DNA from 3 places in the Cellulosimicrobium sp. CpK407 genome. Region 3 is predicted to be linked to each of the others. Evidence: predicted binding sites of a transcription regulator. Region 3 holds the regulator's gene; each other region holds the start of a gene.
The links. Region 3 encodes Rex, which represses fermentation and respiration genes when NADH is low (regulators of the CRP and FNR family bind a similar motif). Its sites were predicted from a motif close to CTTGTGAANNNNTTCACAAG; they were not measured.
Positions count from the first base shown of each region.

Region 1: ABWU78_RS17080 (geranylgeranyl reductase family protein) is a predicted target of Rex. The motif match lies at 2,145-2,164, and genes of this name have one in related genera.
Region 2: adhE (bifunctional acetaldehyde-CoA/alcohol dehydrogenase) is a predicted target of Rex. The motif match lies at 3,761-3,780, and genes of this name have one in related genera.

Region 1 is NZ_JBGNYC010000048.1:17,760-23,462, forward strand. It holds gene ABWU78_RS17070 (NuoB/complex I 20 kDa subunit family protein) at 1-232, opposite strand, end outside; gene ABWU78_RS17075 (NADH-quinone oxidoreductase subunit A) at 289-651, opposite strand; gene ABWU78_RS17080 (geranylgeranyl reductase family protein) at 758-2,059, opposite strand; gene ABWU78_RS17085 (hypothetical protein) at 2,372-3,097, opposite strand; gene ABWU78_RS17090 (signal peptidase I) at 3,094-3,681, opposite strand; gene ABWU78_RS17095 (hypothetical protein) at 3,674-4,150, opposite strand; gene ABWU78_RS17100 (hypothetical protein) at 4,147-4,713, opposite strand; gene ABWU78_RS17105 (alternate-type signal peptide domain-containing protein) at 4,724-5,266, opposite strand; gene ABWU78_RS17110 (demethylmenaquinone methyltransferase) at 5,410-5,703, opposite strand, start outside.
Region 2 is NZ_JBGNYC010000034.1:46,038-51,740, forward strand. It holds gene ABWU78_RS14660 (hypothetical protein) at 1-706, opposite strand, end outside; gene adhE (bifunctional acetaldehyde-CoA/alcohol dehydrogenase) at 927-3,671, opposite strand; gene ABWU78_RS14670 (prolyl oligopeptidase family serine peptidase) at 3,881-5,703, shown strand, end outside.
Region 3 is NZ_JBGNYC010000038.1:10,057-15,759, forward strand. It holds gene ABWU78_RS15320 (TlpA family protein disulfide reductase) at 39-671, opposite strand; gene ABWU78_RS15325 (histidine phosphatase family protein) at 799-1,470, opposite strand; gene ABWU78_RS15330 (MarR family winged helix-turn-helix transcriptional regulator) at 1,541-2,071, opposite strand; gene ABWU78_RS15335 (YceI family protein) at 2,244-2,795, shown strand; gene ABWU78_RS15340 (redox-sensing transcriptional repressor Rex) at 2,906-3,580, opposite strand; gene ABWU78_RS15345 (glutaredoxin family protein) at 3,639-3,932, opposite strand; gene ABWU78_RS15350 (HAD family hydrolase) at 3,993-4,874, shown strand; gene ABWU78_RS15355 (30S ribosomal protein bS22) at 5,065-5,163, opposite strand; gene ABWU78_RS15360 (acetoin utilization protein AcuC) at 5,385-5,703, opposite strand, start outside.

The sequences.
Region 1 (5,703 bases), on a different contig from region 3:
TCTGGCTCACGCGCCCGGCCACGATCATGAGGTCCGCCTGGCGCGGCGAGGCGCGGAAGACCTCCATGCCGAAGCGCGACAGGTCGAACCGCGAGGCGCCGGCGGCCATCATCTCGATCGCGCAGCACGCCAGCCCGAACGTCACGGGCCAGAGCGACGCCTTGCGCAGGTACCCCGCGAGGTCCTCGATCGTGGTGAGCAAGAAGCCCGAGGGAGCCTCCTCGATCCCCATGGTGTTCTCCTAGTTCTCTCGCCGGTGCCGGCTGCCGCGGACGATCGGTCGCCTGCTCAGTCCCACTCGAGACCACCCCGCCGCCACTCGTAGACGAACGGGACCGTGATGAGCGCGAGGAACGCGAGCATCGCGACGAGGCCGAAGGTCGCGAGCGTCGCGAAGTCGACCGCCCACGGGTAGAGGAAGACGACCTCGATGTCGAAGACGATGAACGTCATGGCGACGAGGTAGTACTTGATCGGGAAGCGCCCGCCGCCGATCGCGTGGGGCGTGGGCTCGATGCCGCACTCGTAGGCGTCGAGCTTGGCGCGGTTGTACCGCTTGGGGCCGATGACCGCGCTCGCGGCGACACCGCCGAGAGCCAGCACGGCGGCCACGCCCATGAGGACGAGAAGCGGTACGTACGGGTTGGTCATCGCGTACTCCTCGAGTGGGGGCTCGGGACGGGAACGCCCGGGCGGTGTCCGGGAAGACCTCTGGGTGGTGCGAGCGCCCGCGTCGTTGCGGGCCCACCTCGTGGGCTCATGACGAGGGCACCACCCTCGTCAGCCCCGCGATCACGCGGTCGACCCAGTCGCCGCCGCGGGGCTCGTAGCAGTCGGACAGGAGCTTGAGGACGAACCGCATGACCACCGGGCGCGGGAGCCCGTAGCGCGTGCAGATCCGCATGATCTCGGGGTGCTCGATGAGCTTCACGAAGTACCGGCCGAGCGTGTAGTAGCCGCCCAGCTCGCGGCGCATGATCCGCGGGTACGTCTGGAGCGCGCGCTCGCGACCGCCGTCGGTGAGCCGCACGCGGGACTGGGCGACGACGTCGGCCGCCGCCCGCCCGGCCTGCATCGCGTAGGCGATCCCCTCGCCGTTGAAGGGGCTCACCATGCCGCCCGAGTCCCCGACGAGCAGCACGCCGCGCGTGTACAGCGGCGTGCGGTTGAAGCCCATGGGCAGCGCCGCGCCGCGCACCGGGGCGAGCCGGTTCTCCTCCGTGAACTCCCACTCGGCGGGCGCGTTGCGCATCCAGGTGGCGAAGAGGTCCTTGTAGTCGACGTTCGCGGCGGACTGGCGCGCCGGCGTCGAGCTCACGGAGCCGAGCCCGACGTTCGCCGTCCCGTCGCCGAGCGAGAAGATCCAGCCGTAGCCGGGCAGCAGGTTGGACTCGCGCGGCGTGCCGTCCCACAGCTCGAGGTGGGACTCCATCCACGGGTCGTCGTGGCGGGGGGTGCGGAAGTACGTGCGGACGGCGACGCCGATCGGGCGGTCCTCGCGCCGCGCGAGGCCGAGCGCGAGCGCGAAGCGCGACGAGACGCCGTCGGCCGCGATGACGACGGGCGCGCGGTAGGTGACCTCGTCGCCCGCGCGCCGGCCCTTGTCGTCCACGGGGCGGGCGGTGACGCCGACGACGCGGCCGGTGCGCTCGTCGAGCACGGGGCCGGTGACCGCGGTGCGCTCCAGGAGCTTGGCCCCCGTGCGCTGCGCGTGCTCGGCGAGGGTCCGGTCGAACGAGTGGCGCGCGCGGGCCATGCCGTAGCTGGGGTACGACGCGAGGTCGGGCCACGCGAGCTCCCACGAGCGGCCGCTCGCGACGACGCGCAGGCCCTGGTTCCGGATCCAGCCGTCCTCGGCGCGGGTCGGCACGCCCATGCGCACGAGCTCGGCGACCGCGCGCGGCGTCAGGCCGTCGCCGCAGATCTTGTCGCGCGGGAACGACGACTTCTCCAGCAGGAGGACGCTCAGCCCGGCGGCGGCGCAGTAGTGGGCCGCCGCGGAGCCGGCCGGGCCCGCGCCCACGACGATGACGTCGGCGTCGTCGAGCCTCGCGCCCACCGTGCTCACCTCACCGTCCGGTCGTCGGGACACACCTCGTGGTGGTCCACCGTGACCCGGGTCGGGACACGGCGCACCCACGGTCCTTGTGAAGTCGGTCACAATGGACATCGCCACTCTAGTCACTCCCGACGCGGGATGTGTAGCAAGGCGACCCTTCCCTGGGAGATCCTGTGACGAAGGTCCTCCCGCGCGACGACTCCCGACCCTGTGGATCGGGACCGGCGGGCAAGGGGGCCGGAGCGGCCATGGCCTAGCCTCCCCGCGCCGCCGCGGGACGCACGGCGGGCGGCGGGCGCGCGTCGCCGCAGGTCAACGACCGTCGGACGACGCCGCCCGGGCCCGCCCGAGCCGGGCGAGCGCCAGGCTGGCCCCGGCTGCGAGCGCCGCGGCGGTCGCGAGCCACCACGTGTCGACCCCGGTGCGGGCCAGCCCGGGGCCGGTCGACGGCGGCTCCCCCGGGGCGGGCGCCGGGCCGGTGCCCGGGACGCCCACGAGGTGCACCGTCTCCAGCACGCCGGCGACCGAGCGGCGCGTGGACGACGGCGCGTCCGCCGACATCGCGACGCTCACCTCCACCCGGCCCACCTCCCCGGGATCGAGGACGGGCCCCTCCCAGGTCGCGGCGCGCGGCGCCGCGCCGTCCAGCCGGACGTCGAGCCACGCGCCGAGCCCGGTCCGCACGACGGCCGGGTCGACGTCGGCCGCGAGGTCCACGAGGACGCGCGCCGCCGTCGGGCCGTCGTTGCGGACCCACAGGTCGCGCGCGACGGTCGCTCCCGGCACGACGAGCGCGTCCGGACCGAACAGGGACGCCGGGAGGCCCGTCGCCCACGTCGCGCCGTCGGCGCTCAGCCGGAGCGCGTCCTCCTCCCCCGACGCCGCGACCGCGCCGGTGCCCACCGAGGTGCCCGACGTCGCCCCCACCGAGGTGCCCGCCGTCGCCCCCACCGCCGCCTGGCCCGGCCCGGCGAGCACGACCGCGAGCAGCACGCCGGCGAGCGCACGGAGCGGCCCTCGGCCCGCGCCGCGGCTCACGGGACCACCGCCGGGGTCCTGCGGCGCCGCGCGCGCTCGCGCAGTCCCGCCGCGACCTGCCAGGCGCCCCACCCGAGGAGCCCGGCGGCGGCCACGACGGCGACGGTGCGGCGCGTGTCCCCCGACACCGCGGAGCTCACCCACCCGAGCAGCGGGACCGCGTAGACGACCGACCCGCGGACCTGCACGGGGCGGACGGGCTCCGGGTCGGGTGCGGCGTTGGCGTCGCCCTGCGTCGTGAGCACCCGTTCGTCGTCGGCCCCCACCCCGACGCCGACGACCCGGTGGGTGACGGCCTCCGGCCGGCCCGACACGAGCTGGTACGTGACCACGTCCCCCGGCGCGACGCGCGCGACGTCGACCGGCCGGACGACGACCATCGTCCCGGGCGCGTACGTCGGCCGCATGGACCCGGTGAGCACCGTGTACGGCGTCGCCCCCAGCACGAGCGGCACGACGACCCCCACGAGCGCGAGCGCGACGGCGCACCCGAGCGCGAGCACGCCGAGCGCCCGCGCGAGCGGCCCGTGCCGCCGCGTCGCGCCGCGCTCGCGGTGCCGCCCGCCGCGGGGCCGCTCAGCCACAGGAGACCCCCGAGAGCCCGGTGCCCGCGAGGAGCGCGCCGCGGACCGCGACCGCGTTGCTCGGGACCGAGACCCATCCCGACGCGTGGACGGACTGGACGCTGACCTGCAGGATCGTGCCGCCCAGCAGCAGGTCGAGGATCGACTGGAGGAGCCCGCCGAGCAGCGACTCGGTGATGACGAGCTGCGTCGCCGTGGTCTCGGTGGTCGTGGACTGCCCGCCTCCCGCGATCGTCACGCGGTAGCGGGCCGGGGCGGGCGTCGGTGCGGTCCACCGCACGGTCGCGCTCCGCGCGAGGTTGGTGCCCGTCGTCGCGCACGTCGTCCCGGTCGGGGCGGGGATCGTCCCCGCCGACGCCGTCGTCCAGAGCGACCCGCTCGCCGTCCACCACGCGACGGCCGGGCCGCCGACGAGCGCGAGCGCCACGGCCAGCGCGGCGACCACCCGGAGCCGGGCGCCGCGCGTCACGACGGCCTGCTCTCGAGCGTGACCGTCACCGCGACCTGGGCGCTCTGGCCCTGCCAGTCGCCCGGGCTCCCCGCGGGCAGCGTGTAGCGGACGCACACCTGCGTCGTCGCGCCGCGCGCGTACGTCTGCGGACTGAGTGCCCCGGCGGGCAGGGCCGTCCCCGTGCACGTCGCCCCGGGGTAGAACGCGACGGTGGGCCGCACGGTCCCCTCGTAGGCCACCGCGAGCCGGTAGCGCCACGTGCCGTCGCCCGTGTGGGTGACGGCGACCACTCCGTCGCGGGACTGGCCCGGCAGCATCGCCGTGAGGTCGGGGAACGTCTGCCACGACGTCTCGACGCCGAACGAGCCCGACCGCACGTCCGCACCGCTCACGGGCTGCGACGCCGACCACGTCGCCCACGCCGCACCCGCGGAGAGCGGCAGCGCGGCGAGCGCGAGCACGACCAGGGCGCGCACGGCACCGCGCCGCCCGTGCGCGACGCGTCCGCCCGCGCCGCCCGGACCGGGTCGGGCGCGACGACGTGCGACCCGGGCGCGGCGGCGGGACAGGTCGACCCCCACCGCGGTCCTCTCAGAGGTGCTGCTCGAGCGTGAACGTCAGGCTCGAGAGGTTCACCACGGAGCTCGTCGCGACCTGGTCGGCGGTGGCCGCGTCGAACGTCAGCGTGACGTCGGCGTCGACCGCCGGGTAGGCGGCCGTCGACGGCGCGACCTCGTACGTCCCGTCACCGTTGGCGGTGGCCCACGCCGGCGGCCCGTCGAGCACGAACGCCACGTCGAGCGCGTCGACGAGCGCCTGGTCGCCCGTGAGGCCGTCCGTGCCGCTCACGGCGAGGGTCGCCTGCAGCGAGTCGCCGATCGCGGTCACCGTGATCGGCTGGCTGAGCGCCAGCACGTCGCCCGGGACGATGCGGACGGCCGTGACGTCCGCGACCGCGGTCCCGTTGAGCGTCCAGGCGGCCGTCCCCAGCGCGAGGTCGAGGTCGCCGGAGCTGATGTCCCCCGCCTCGGCGACGGCCTGCGAGTCGGACCACAGCGCGTAGGTCCCGGCCCCTCCGAGGAGGAGCAGCGCACCCGCCCCGATCGCCAGCGCACCCTTGGTCAGACGTTCCATGTCGTGCCCCCGTCATGCCGCGCGCGGGCCCCCTTCGGCCGCGCTCGTCCCTCGACGGTAGGCCGGACGGCGCGGACCGGCATGGGGAGCCGCCGCTCGGGACGGGTGAATTCGGCGTCGCCGGGACCGCTCCGGCGACGGCGTCAGGCGGGGCGCGTGCCCCGGTGGAGCGCGACGATCCCGCCGGAGAGGTTGCGGTAGGCGACCTTCTCCCAGCCCGCACGGAGCAGGAGCCGGCCGAGACCGACCTGGTCGGGCCAGGCGGCGATGGACTCCGCGAGGTACTCGTACGAGCCGCCCTCGCGCGTCACCGCGGCGGCGATGCGCGGCAGCGCCTGCACCAGGTACTCCTGGTACACGACGCGGAACGGTGCCCACGTCGGGGTCGAGAACTCGCAGATCACGACCCGCCCGCCGGGCCGCACGACGCGCAGCAT
Region 2 (5,703 bases), on a different contig from region 3:
TCCCCGAGTCCGCGGAGCGATAGGTGACGACCACGTCGTCCCCCACCTCGTCGTCCCAGGAGACCACGGCGACCCACGTCTCTCCGCGTCCTGCCACTCCCTCGACCGTCGGCTCTCCCGCACCGTCCGGCAGGACCAGCGGAACGGGGTCGCCGGACGTCGGGACGAGCACTCCTCGGACGGCCCGCGCGTCCGCGTCGACGCCGAGGGCGACGACCGTCCCGCCCGTCTCGGCGACGTGCGTCAACGGGACGTCCACGATCTCCGGAGGAAGCCGGACCGGTTCCCACGCCACGCGGTCCGCCGAGGTCAGCAGGAAGCCGGCCGTCCGCCCGTCCTCCCCCGTGCTCCCCGCGAGGACGGTGCGCGCCGCCCCGCCCGCGGCCGCGAGGTCGCGCACCACGCCCGGAAGGTCCAGGACCGCCGGCTCCCCCGCGACCGCGCCGCTCTCACCGAGGGTCCAGACCACGCCCTCCGGCACACCGCCCGGCGTCGTCCGCACACCGCTCACGATCCACGGCAGCCCGGACGCGGCGGGCACGATCCCGACCTGGTCGACGACGGCCTCCTGCGGGGCGAGCTCGGGTGGCACGTCGATCTCGGCGAACACCGCGGGGTCGCGCCGCTCCGGCTCCGCGTCCGGCGTGCACGCCGCGAGCGTCACCCCGAGGGCTCCCGCCAGCACCGCGGCGAAGACCCTCGCCACGCGTCGTCCTCGTCCGTGCACCATGCGGCCCCCTGCCGTCGCCATGACCCGCGCCGTCGCGCGCCGCGGGACCGACGTCCCGCGAGCGGAGAACCTACCGAGGTTCCGACGCCCCTCGAGGGTCTTCCACAGGCCACGCACGACGGAGCCCGACGGCGGAAGGGGACTCGCGCCGTCGGGCTCCGGGTTCTCGTGGGGTCGGTCCCTGTCGCGGGTCGCGTCAGCCGGCCGCCACGGTCTCGGCAGGCGGGGTCGCCGCCTGCCCGTCCTCGGTGCTCGCGCCCTCGTGGGCCGCGAGACGCTCTGCCCGCACGACCTCGCGGCTGCTGCCGCGGTAGGCCGCGACGAGGATGTCGCGCATGTCCTCCAGGACCGGCATCCGCGGGTTCGCCGGGGCGCACTGGTCCTCGAACGACCGGAGGGCGAGGTCGTCGAGGCGGCTGAGGAACGCCGCCTCGTCGACGCCCTGCGCCGCGAACGTCGGCTCGATGCCGACCTTGGCGCGCAGCTCCTCGACCGCCTTCGCGTACGACTCGACGCCCTCCTCCGGGCTGGAGGCCGGCAGCCCGAGGTGCTTCGCGATCTCCTGGAACCGCTCCGGGGCCACGTAGCGCTCGTACTTGGGCCAGCTCGTGAGCTTGGTGGGCACCTGGCCGTTGTAGCGGATCACGTGCGGCAGGAGCACCGCGTTGGTGCGCCCGTGCACGAGGTGGAAGGTCGAGCCCACGGTGTGCGCCATGGCGTGCACGATGCCGAGCATCGCCGAGCCGAACGCCATGCCCGCGATGGTCGCCGCGTTGTGCATCTTCTCGCGCGCCTTCGGGGCCGCCGCACCCTGCGTGACCGAGTCCTCGATGTGCTCGAAGACCATCTTGATCGCCTGGAGGCACAGCCCGTCGGTGAAGTCGTTCGCGTAGACGGAGACGAACGCCTCGGTCGCGTGCGTGAGGGCGTCGAAGCCCGAGTCGGCCGCGAGCTTGGCGGGCATGGTGTCCGTGAGCACGGGGTCGACGATCGCGACGGTCGGGGTGAGCGCGTAGTCCGCGAGCGGGTACTTGAAGCCCGTCTCGGGGTCGGTGATGACCGCGAACGGCGTCACCTCCGCGCCGGTGCCCGACGACGTCGGGATGCACACGAGCTTCGCCTTGCCCCCGAGCTCGGGGAACTTGTACGCGCGCTTGCGCACGTCGAAGAACTTCTCCCGCATGTCGGAGAACTCGATCTCCGGGTGCTCGTACCGCAGCCACATGACCTTGGCCGCGTCCATGGGCGAGCCGCCGCCGATCGCGATGATCGTGTCCGGCTCGAAGTCGCGCATGGACTCGGCGCCGCGGTTCACGGTGCCGACGCTCGGCTCCGGCTCGACCGCGTCGATGATCTGGATCGCGACCTTCTCCTCGCGGCGCGCGAGGACGTCGAGCACGCGGTCGACGACGCCGATGCGGCTCATGACCTTGTCGGTGACGATCGTGACGCGGTGCACGTCGCGCATCTGCGCGAGGTACTGGATCGAGTTCGGCTCGAAGTACGTCTTGGCGGGCACCTTGAACCACTGCATGTTGTTGTTACGCCGCCCGATCCGCTTGACGTTGATGAGGTTGACCGCCGACACGTTGTTCGACACCGAGTTCGCGCCGTAGCTGCCGCAGCCGAGCGTGAGCGACGGGAGCAGCGCGTTGTAGATGTCGCCGATGCCGCCGAGCGACGTCGGGCTGTTCCACAGCACGCGCACGGCCTTGACCCGCGCGCCGTAGCGCTCGACGAGCTCCTGGTCCGCCGTGTGGATCGCCGCCGAGTGGCCCAGGCCGTCGAGCTCGACCATGCGCTCCGCGAGGCGGACGCCGTGCTCGGTGTCGCGCGCGCGCAGCACCGCGAGGACCGGGGTGAGCTTCTCGCGGCTCAACGGCTCCTGCGGGCCCACGTCGTCGATCTCCGCGAGGATGATCGACGTGTCGTCGGGGACCTCGAAGCCGGCCTCGCGCGCGATCCACACCGGCGACTTGCCCACGACCTTCGGGTTGAGCTTCGCGCCGGCGCAGTTGGTGCCGCTCGCCTCGACGCCGAAGATGAGGCGCTCGAGCATCGCCTTCTCGGCGGGCGTCGTGCGGTAGGCGTGCAGCCGGGCCAGCTCGCGCATCGCGTCGTCGTAGACGACGTCGTCGAGGATGAGCGCCTGCTCCGACGCGCAGACCATGCCGTTGTCGAACGCCTTCGACATGACCACGTCGTTGATCGCGCGGCCGAGGTCGGCGCTCTTCTCGACGTAGGCGGGGACGTTGCCCGCGCCGACGCCGAGCGCCGGCTTGCCGGCCGAGTAGGCCGCGCGGACCATGCCGTTGCCGCCCGTGGCGAGGATGAGCGCGACGCCCGGGTGGTGCATGAGCGTGTTGGTCGCCTCGATCGAGGGGTTCTCGACCCACTGGATGCAGTCGTCGGGCGCGCCGGCGGCCACGGCGGCGTCCCGCACGATGCGGGCCGCCTCGACCGACGAGCGCTGCGCGCTCGGGTGGAAGGCGAACACGACGGGGTTGCGCGTCTTGAGCGCGATGAGCGACTTGAAGATGGTGGTCGACGTCGGGTTGGTCACCGGCGTCACGGCGCACACCACGCCGACCGGCTCGGCGATCTCGACGACGCCCGTCAGCTCGTCGCGGCCGATGATGCCGACCGTCTTGAGGTTCGCCATCGAGTTGGGCACGTGCTCGCACGCGAAGATGTTCTTCGTCGCCTTGTCCTCGAACACGCCGCGCCCGGTCTCGGCGACGGCCAGCTGCGCGAGGTGACCGTGCTGGTGCAGGCCCGCGACCGAGGCCTTGAGGACGATCCGGTCGACGTCCTCCTGCGTGAGGCTCATGTACTGGTCGAGCGCCTTGCGGGCTCGCTCGACGAGGACGTCGATCTCGTGCGCGGTGCGCGTGTCCTCGGTGCGGGTCTCGACCTTCGTGCCGGCGCTCTTCGCGCTCATGCGTCCCCTCCGGTGCCCGGCCGGGCCGGGCGTCGGGCCGCGGGTGCTGCCGGGGCCGGATTGCCCCGGCTCCTTCAGCGGTCTCTCTACTTGTGAATGTTTTCACAAGCCCCTGGGCGCGGCAAGGCCCCGCGGCCGTTCGGGGCCCAAGGTCCCGGCCCCCTCGTGACCTCCGCACCATCGCCCCCGCCGCCGTAGGGTGGGGGACCATGACCGCCGAGCAGACGACGAGCCCCTCGCTCTCGCCCGAGAGCCCCACCGAGACCCCGCTCCCCGACGACGGCGCGCCCCACGACCCGTACCTGTGGCTCGAGGACGTCGAGGGGGACGAGGCCCTGACCTGGGTCCGTGCACGCAACGCCGAGGTCGCCGACACGCTCGAGACCGCCGACGAGTTCGCCACGACCGAGCGCGCGATCCGCGAGGTGCTCGACTCGGACGCGAAGATCCCCGAGGTCTCGAAGATCGGCGACCGGTACTACAACTTCTGGCGCGACGCGCAGCACGAGCGCGGGCTCTGGCGCCGCACGACGCTCGAGTCCTACCGCACCGACGACCCGGAGTGGGAGACCGTGCTCGACCTCGACGCGCTCGCCGCGGCCGAGGGCGAGTCGTGGGTCTGGCACGGCGCGAGCGTCCTGCGCCCGACGCCGGAGCAGCTTGCCGCAGGCGAGCCGTGGCGGCACGCGCTCGTCGAGCTCTCCCCCGGCGGCTCCGACGCCGACGTCACGCGCGAGTTCGACCTCGTCGAGAAGCGGTTCGTCGCGCCCGAGGACGGCGGCTTCCACCGCGCCGAGGCCAAGGGCTCGCTCGGCTGGATCGACGCCGACACCGTGTACGTCTTCACCGACTTCGGCGAGGGCACGCTCACGCCGTCCGGGTACCCGCGCGTGGTCAAGCGCTGGACGCGCGGGACCCCGCTCGACGAGGCCGTGACGGTCTACGAGGGCACCGACGAGGACATGTACATCTCCGCCTGGCGGTCGCACACGCCCGGGTTCGAGCGCGACTTCGTGCACCGCTCCAAGGCGTTCTACGCCGACGAGCTCTACCTCGCCGAGCGCACCGGCACGCCCGAACAGCGCCTGACGAAGATCGACGTGCCCGACTCCGCCGAGGTCGGCGTCCGGCGCGAGTGGATGCTCGTGGAGCTCCGCGACGACTGGGCCGTCGGAGGCGCGACGTACCGCGCGGGCTCGCTCCTCGTCGCGCGATTCGACGACTTCCTCGCGGGCGACCGCGGCTTCACCGTGCTCTTCGAGCCCACGGCGACGACGTCGCTCGCCGGCGCCACGTGGACACGCCACCACCTCGTCGTCAACGTGCTCGACGACGTGAAGAACCGCCTGCACGTGCTGACGCCGCCGGACGCCGCCGGCCCCGGGGGCGCCGTCGGGCAGGAGGCCGCGGACGCGCCGTGGGTGCGGTCGGAGATCCCCGGCCTGCCGGAGCTCGGCACGGTCGCCGTCGGAGCCGTCGACCCCGTCGACTCCGACGACCTGTGGCTCGTCACGACCGACTACCTCACGCCCACGACGCTCTCGCTCCTGTCGCTCGGCGAGCGGCCGGGCGACGCGGGTGCACCGGAGGTCGTCAAGTCCAACCCCGCGTTCTTCGACGCCGACGGCATGACCGTCGCCCAGCACTTCGCCACGTCCGACGACGGCACGCGCGTGCCGTACTTCGTCGTCGGCCGCGCGGACCTCGTCGCGGGCGCGGGCGACGGCGGCACGGGAGCCGCGCCGACGCTGCTGTACGGGTACGGCGGCTTCGAGATCTCGCTCACGCCCGCGTACTCCGGCGCGCTCGGCCGCGCCTGGCTCGCGCGGGGCGGCGTCTACGTCGTCGCGAACATCCGCGGCGGCGGCGAGTACGGGCCCGCCTGGCACCAGGCCGCGCTCAAGGCGAACCGCCACCGCGCCTACGAGGACTTCGCCGCCGTCGCGCGCGACCTCGTGGCCCGCGGGATCACGACGCACGAGCACCTCGGCATGGAGGGCCGCTCCAACGGCGGCCTGCTCGCGGGCAACAT
Region 3 (5,703 bases):
CGGGACGGTGGCGGCGAGGGACGCGAGGGTGACCACGGTCAGCCGGCCGCCTCGTCCTCGGCGAGCACGTCGTCGACGAGCGCGTTCAGGGTCGAGCCCTCGGCGAGCCCGATGACGCGTGCCGCGACGCGGCCCTCGCGGTCGAGCACGACCGTCGACGGGACCGCCTGGAGCGGCACCGTGCCGGAGAGCGCCGCGACGACCTCCCCGCTGCGGTCGTCGATCGACGGGTACGGCACCTCGAACCGGCGCTGGAACGCCTGCGCGGCCCCGGCCTCGTCCGTCGTGTTGATGCCGAGCACCTGCACGCCGTCGTCGGCGCGGTCGTTCGCGAGGGCCACGAGGTCGGGCGCCTCGGCGCGGCACGGCGCGCACGCGGCGTACCAGGTGTTGAGCACGACCACGTCGCCCAGCCAGGCGCTCGTGTCGACCGGCTCGCCCTCGTAGTCGGTGCCGGTGAGCGCGACGACGTCGCCCCGCTCGCCCGCGTCCCAGGTGCGGACCGAGCCGTCGCCGGAGACGTAGCCCTGCCCCACGACGTCCGTCGTCGCGCCGGAGTCCTGGGCGCACGCCGCGAGGCCGAGCGTCGCGGCGAGCACGACGCCCGCGGTCAGCACGCGGCGGACGGGCGGGAGGGCGCGCGCGGCACGCGCGCGCGAGCTGGCGGTCACAGCGGCATCACGGGAGGCACCCTGCCCGGGGTTCCTGGACGCCACCTGGGAGACGTGACCTCCGCCACTCCCGAACGGGACGGTTCGGGCGTCCGGACGGCGACGACTGCGCGAGACATGACCGACGTCACGCCCCCGCGACGGTCGCGGCGCCCGGGAGGAGGTCGGCGACCGGCTCGGAGTAGTGCAGGCCGACGAGGCGGTCGTCCTCGAAGTGCAGCGACGTGAGCGACGCGAGCGAGCACTGCCGCTTGCGCGGGTCGTGCCACAGGCGGCGGTTCTCGAAGCTCAGGCGCGTGAGCCACACGGGGAGCTGGTGGCTCACGAGGAGCGCCTCGTGGCCCGCGGCCTTGTCCCGGGCGTCGGCGACCGCGGCGCGCATGCGCGCGACCTGCTCGGTGTACGGCTCGCCCCAGGACGGCCGGAACGGGTTCCACAGGAAGCGCCAGTGCTGCGGGTGGCGCAGCGACCCGTCCCCGACGCCGAAGGTCATGCCCTCGAAGTGGTTCGCGGCCTCGATGAGCCGGTCGTCGGTGCCGAGCTCGAGCCCGAACGCCTCGGCGGCGGGCGTCGCCGTCTCCTGGGCGCGCTGGAGCGGCGACGCGACGACGACGGCGAGGTCCGCGCGGGGGCGGGACGCGCCGTCGGGCCCGGGCTCGCCCGCGAGGTGCGCGGCGACGCGGCGGGCCATCTCGTGGCCTCGCTCGGAGAGGTGGTAGCCGGGGATGCGGCCGTAGAGGACGCCGTCGGGGTTGTGGACCTCGCCGTGGCGCAGGAGGTGGACGATGGTGGAGACCATGCGCACCAGTGTCCCGCACTCCCGGCCCTGACCGGCACCCGCGGGCCGGCGGCTCCCGGAGCGACCCGGGTCAGGAGTCGCGGTCGGCCTTGCACGCCTCGGCGACGGCCGCCATCGCCTCGCCGAGCGCCCGGAACTGCTCCGGCGTGAGCACGTCGACCATGAACCGGCGCACGGCGGCCACGTGGGCGGGAGCCGACGCCACGAGGACGCGGTAGCCCTCGGTCGTCATCTCGCAGTTGACCCCGCGGCGGTCGCCCGTGCTCGCCGAGCGCCGGACCAGGCCGCGTGCCTCCATGCGCGCCACGGTGTGGGTCACGCGGCTGCGGGACCGGGCGAGCCCGTCGGCGAGGGCGGACATCCGCAGCGTGTGGTCCGGGCTCTCCGAGAGCCGCACCAGCAGCTCGTACTCGTTGAGCGACACGTCCGACCGCTCCTCGTGGTCGCGCCCCAGCGACTCGATGAAGCGCACGGTCCCGTCGAGGTAGGCGCGCCACAGGCGCTGCTGCTCGGCGTCGAGCCAGCGCGGCTCCGCGCTCGCGGCCGCGGTGGTCCCGCGGGCGGTCGTCGTCAGCTGGTGGTCGACGTCGTTGCTGGTCATGGGTCCTCGGGCGCTGGCGGACGGGGGCGGGTTCAGGGGTGGAACCTCGCCGAACATTGTTCCACCTCACCGGGAATAGACGGATCACCCCCTGCTGTTGATACGCTCGTACGAAGTTGAACCTTCAACCAAGTTCGGTCCCCCGGGACCCTCGACCCCTTCAGGAGCACCCATGGCCACGCCGCTGCCCGCCGGGCTCAACGCCGGTACCTACGCCCTCGACTCGTCCCACTCGCAGGCGGCCTTCACGGTCCGCCACGCCGGCATCTCCAAGGTGCGCGGCACGCTCGCCATCACGGCCGGCACCATCACCGTGGGCGACGACCTCGAGTCGACCTCCGTGACCGCCGAGCTCGACGCCGCGTCCGTGAGCACGGGCGACGCGAACCGCGACAACCACCTGCGCAGCGCGGACTTCTGGGACGCCGAGAACAAGCCGACGTGGACCTTCGCGTCGACCAGCATCTCCGGCGACGGCGACGACTTCGTCGTGGCGGGCGACCTGACCATCAACGGCGTGACCAAGCCGGTCGAGCTCGAGACCGAGTTCGCGGGCACCGCGACCGACCCGTTCGGCAACGCGCGCGCCGGGTTCGAGGCGACCACGGAGATCTCCCGCAAGGAGTTCGGCCTCACCTGGAACGCCGCGCTCGAGACCGGCGGCGTGCTCGTGGGCGACAAGATCAAGATCGCCCTCGACGTCTCGGCCATCAAGCAGGCCTGACGACCGGCTCCCGGGACACTCTTCCCCGGTACCGTTCCCCGAAACACTGCACCCCCGGCAGGGGTGCCGCCCCGAGGGGCCGCGTGCGCGAGCACGCGGCCCCTCGTCGTTCAGCGGTCCTGCGCCTCGGCGAGCGCGCGCGCCTGGGAGTGGAACGCGAGGATCTGCAGCTCGCTGCCGACGTCCACGCCGCGCACGTCGACGTCCGCGGGCACCTGCAGCGCACGCGGCGCGAAGTTGAGGATCTCCCGCACGCCCGCCGCCACGACCCGGTCCGCGACGGACTGCGCGTGCGCCGCCGGCGTCGCGAGGACCACGATCGACACCTTCTCCCGCGCCACGACCTCCTCCAGCGCGTCGACGTGCTCGACGACGAGGCCCGCCGCCCGCGTGCCCACGACCTCCGGCGACGCGTCGAGGAGCGCCGCGACGTGGAAGCCCCGCTGCTCGTACCCCGAGTAGTTCGCGAGCGCGTGCCCCAGGTTGCCGATCCCGACGATCGCGATGCGGTGCTCGTCCACGAGCCCCAGCGCCTCGGTGATGTACTGCGCGAGCGAGTCCACGTCGTAGCCCACGCCGCGCGTGCCGAACGAGCCCAGGAACGACAGGTCCTTGCGGAGCTGCGCCGGACCGACGCCGGAGAGCTCGGCGAGCTCGACCGACGACGTCGTCGCGACGCCCCGCGCCACCAGGTCGCGCAGCGCCCGCAGGTAGGACGGGAGCCGCGCCACCGTCGCGCTCGGGATACCCGGCGCCGTCACCTCACCGACTACCTGCTCAGCCACCCGTCACCCCGTCGTCCTGGGACCGTCCTCGTCGACGGTCGCGCTCCACCGGGAGGAATCATCCCAGGTCCGCGCGCGCCGTCGAAATCCGACCCACCGCGCGGGCGAGCCGGCGGGCGTCCACGCGCCAGAACCCCTGCTGCACGCCGCCGACCGTCACGACCGGGACGTACTCGCCGTACTGCTCGCGCAGCGCCGGGTCCGCGTCCGGCGCGTCCACGTCCACCTCCGCCCACGCGACGCTCGCCTCGGCGCACACCGCCGCGACGACGGCGCGCGCGTCGTCGCACAGGTGGCACCCCGCTCGGCCGTAGAGGAGGACGGGAGGGGCCGGCGCGTCGGAGGTGCTCACGCCTCCCAGGGTACGAGGACGCGGCCCCGGGCCGAGCGCGGGACCGCCTAGAGTGGGGACATGGCGACGTCTTCCGGTCCGGGCCCCGTCCCGACCCCCGGGTCGACCGCCTCCGAGGCCGCGCCCGACGCCGGCCGCACACCCCCCGCACCCGCGCACCGCACCGCCGCGTTCTTCGACGTGGACAACACGATCATCCGCGGCGCGTCGTCGTTCCACCTCGCCCGCGCGCTGTACCAGCGGGAGTTCTTCTCGACGCTCGACATCGTGCGCTTCGCCGTGCACCAGGCGCGCTACCTCCTGTTCGGCGAGAACAAGCAGCAGATCGACCGCATCCGGTCCCGCGCGCTCGCCCTCATCGCGGGTCGCTCCGTCGCCGAGGTCACCGCGATCGGGGAGGAGGTCTACGACACCGTCCTCTCGCTGCGCATCTACCCCGGCACGCGCCGCCTGCTCGACGAGCACCTCGCCGCCGGTCACCAGGTGTGGCTCGTCTCCGCGACCCCGGTCGAGATCGGGGAGCTCATCGCCCGCCGGCTCGGGACGACCGGCGCCCTCGGCACCGTCGCCGAGCACGAGGACGGCTTCTACACCGGCCGCCTCGTGGGCGACATGATGCACGGCCGCGCCAAGGCCGCCGGGGTGCGCGCGCTCGCCGAGCGCGAGGACATCGACCTCGACGCGTCCTACGCCTACGGCGACTCGCTCAACGACGTGACGATGATGGAGGCCGTGGGGCACCCGTGCCCCATCAACCCCGACGCCCGCCTGCGCCGCCACGCGCAGGACGTCGGCTGGCCCATCCGCGAGTTCCGCGGCCGACGCCGTCGCGTCGCCCGCAGCAGCGTCCGCACCGCGAGCTGGGCCGGCGCCGCCTGGGCCGCCGCCCTCGTCCTGCGCTCCGTCCGCCGCGCCGTCGACCGCCGCATCTCGCGCCTCTGACCACCCCGCTCCCCCGAGCCGGCGCCCTCGCCCCCGCCCCCGCCCCCGCGAGAGAGAACCCTGGTCCCGCGAGGTAGAGGCCTGGTAGGCCAGGGCTCCACCTCGCGTGATCGTCCGAGACGCGTCGAGCCCGGTCCCTCGGGAGGGGCCGGGCTCGACGGCGGGTCGGCGCGTCAGGACGCGCGCGACGTCACTTCTTGTTGCGACGCTGGTGACGCGTCTTGCGAAGCAGCTTGCGGTGCTTCTTCTTGGCCATGCGCTTGCGGCGCTTCTTGATGACGGAGCCCATACGGTCCTCGCAATGCTCGAGCGGCGTGTCGGTCGGCGACCGGTCGACCGGCCGCGTGTGGTCCACGGTTGATCGGGGCGCCCGGCGACCACGAGGGCGCCGCGAGCCGACCAACACGAGAGAAATCCGCCCCCTAGACTACCCGCTCGCGCTCGTGCCCCGGTACGCCGCCCGGCGCGCGGACCCGCACGACGCCCCGGGCATCCCGGGGGACGACCGCCTCAGTCGAAGTGCGGGTCGAGGCCGAGCAGCGGGAAGACGGCGCGGCGCGTGGCCGCGACGGCGCGGTCGACGTCGTCGTCGGGGTCGTAGCCGCTGCTCCAGCGGCGCACGTCGACGGGCGGGCCGAAGGCGAGCGGGGCGTCGAACCCGGCGACCTCGGCGACGCGGGCGCGCCACTCCTCGGGCAGCGGCTCGCCCGCCGTCACCGGCCGGTGCACGACCTCCCCCACGACCGCCGTCCACACGAGCGGCACGACGCGCGCGATCGCGTACCCGCCGCCGCCGAGCGCGAGCCAGCGTCCGCCGGTGAGCTCGTGC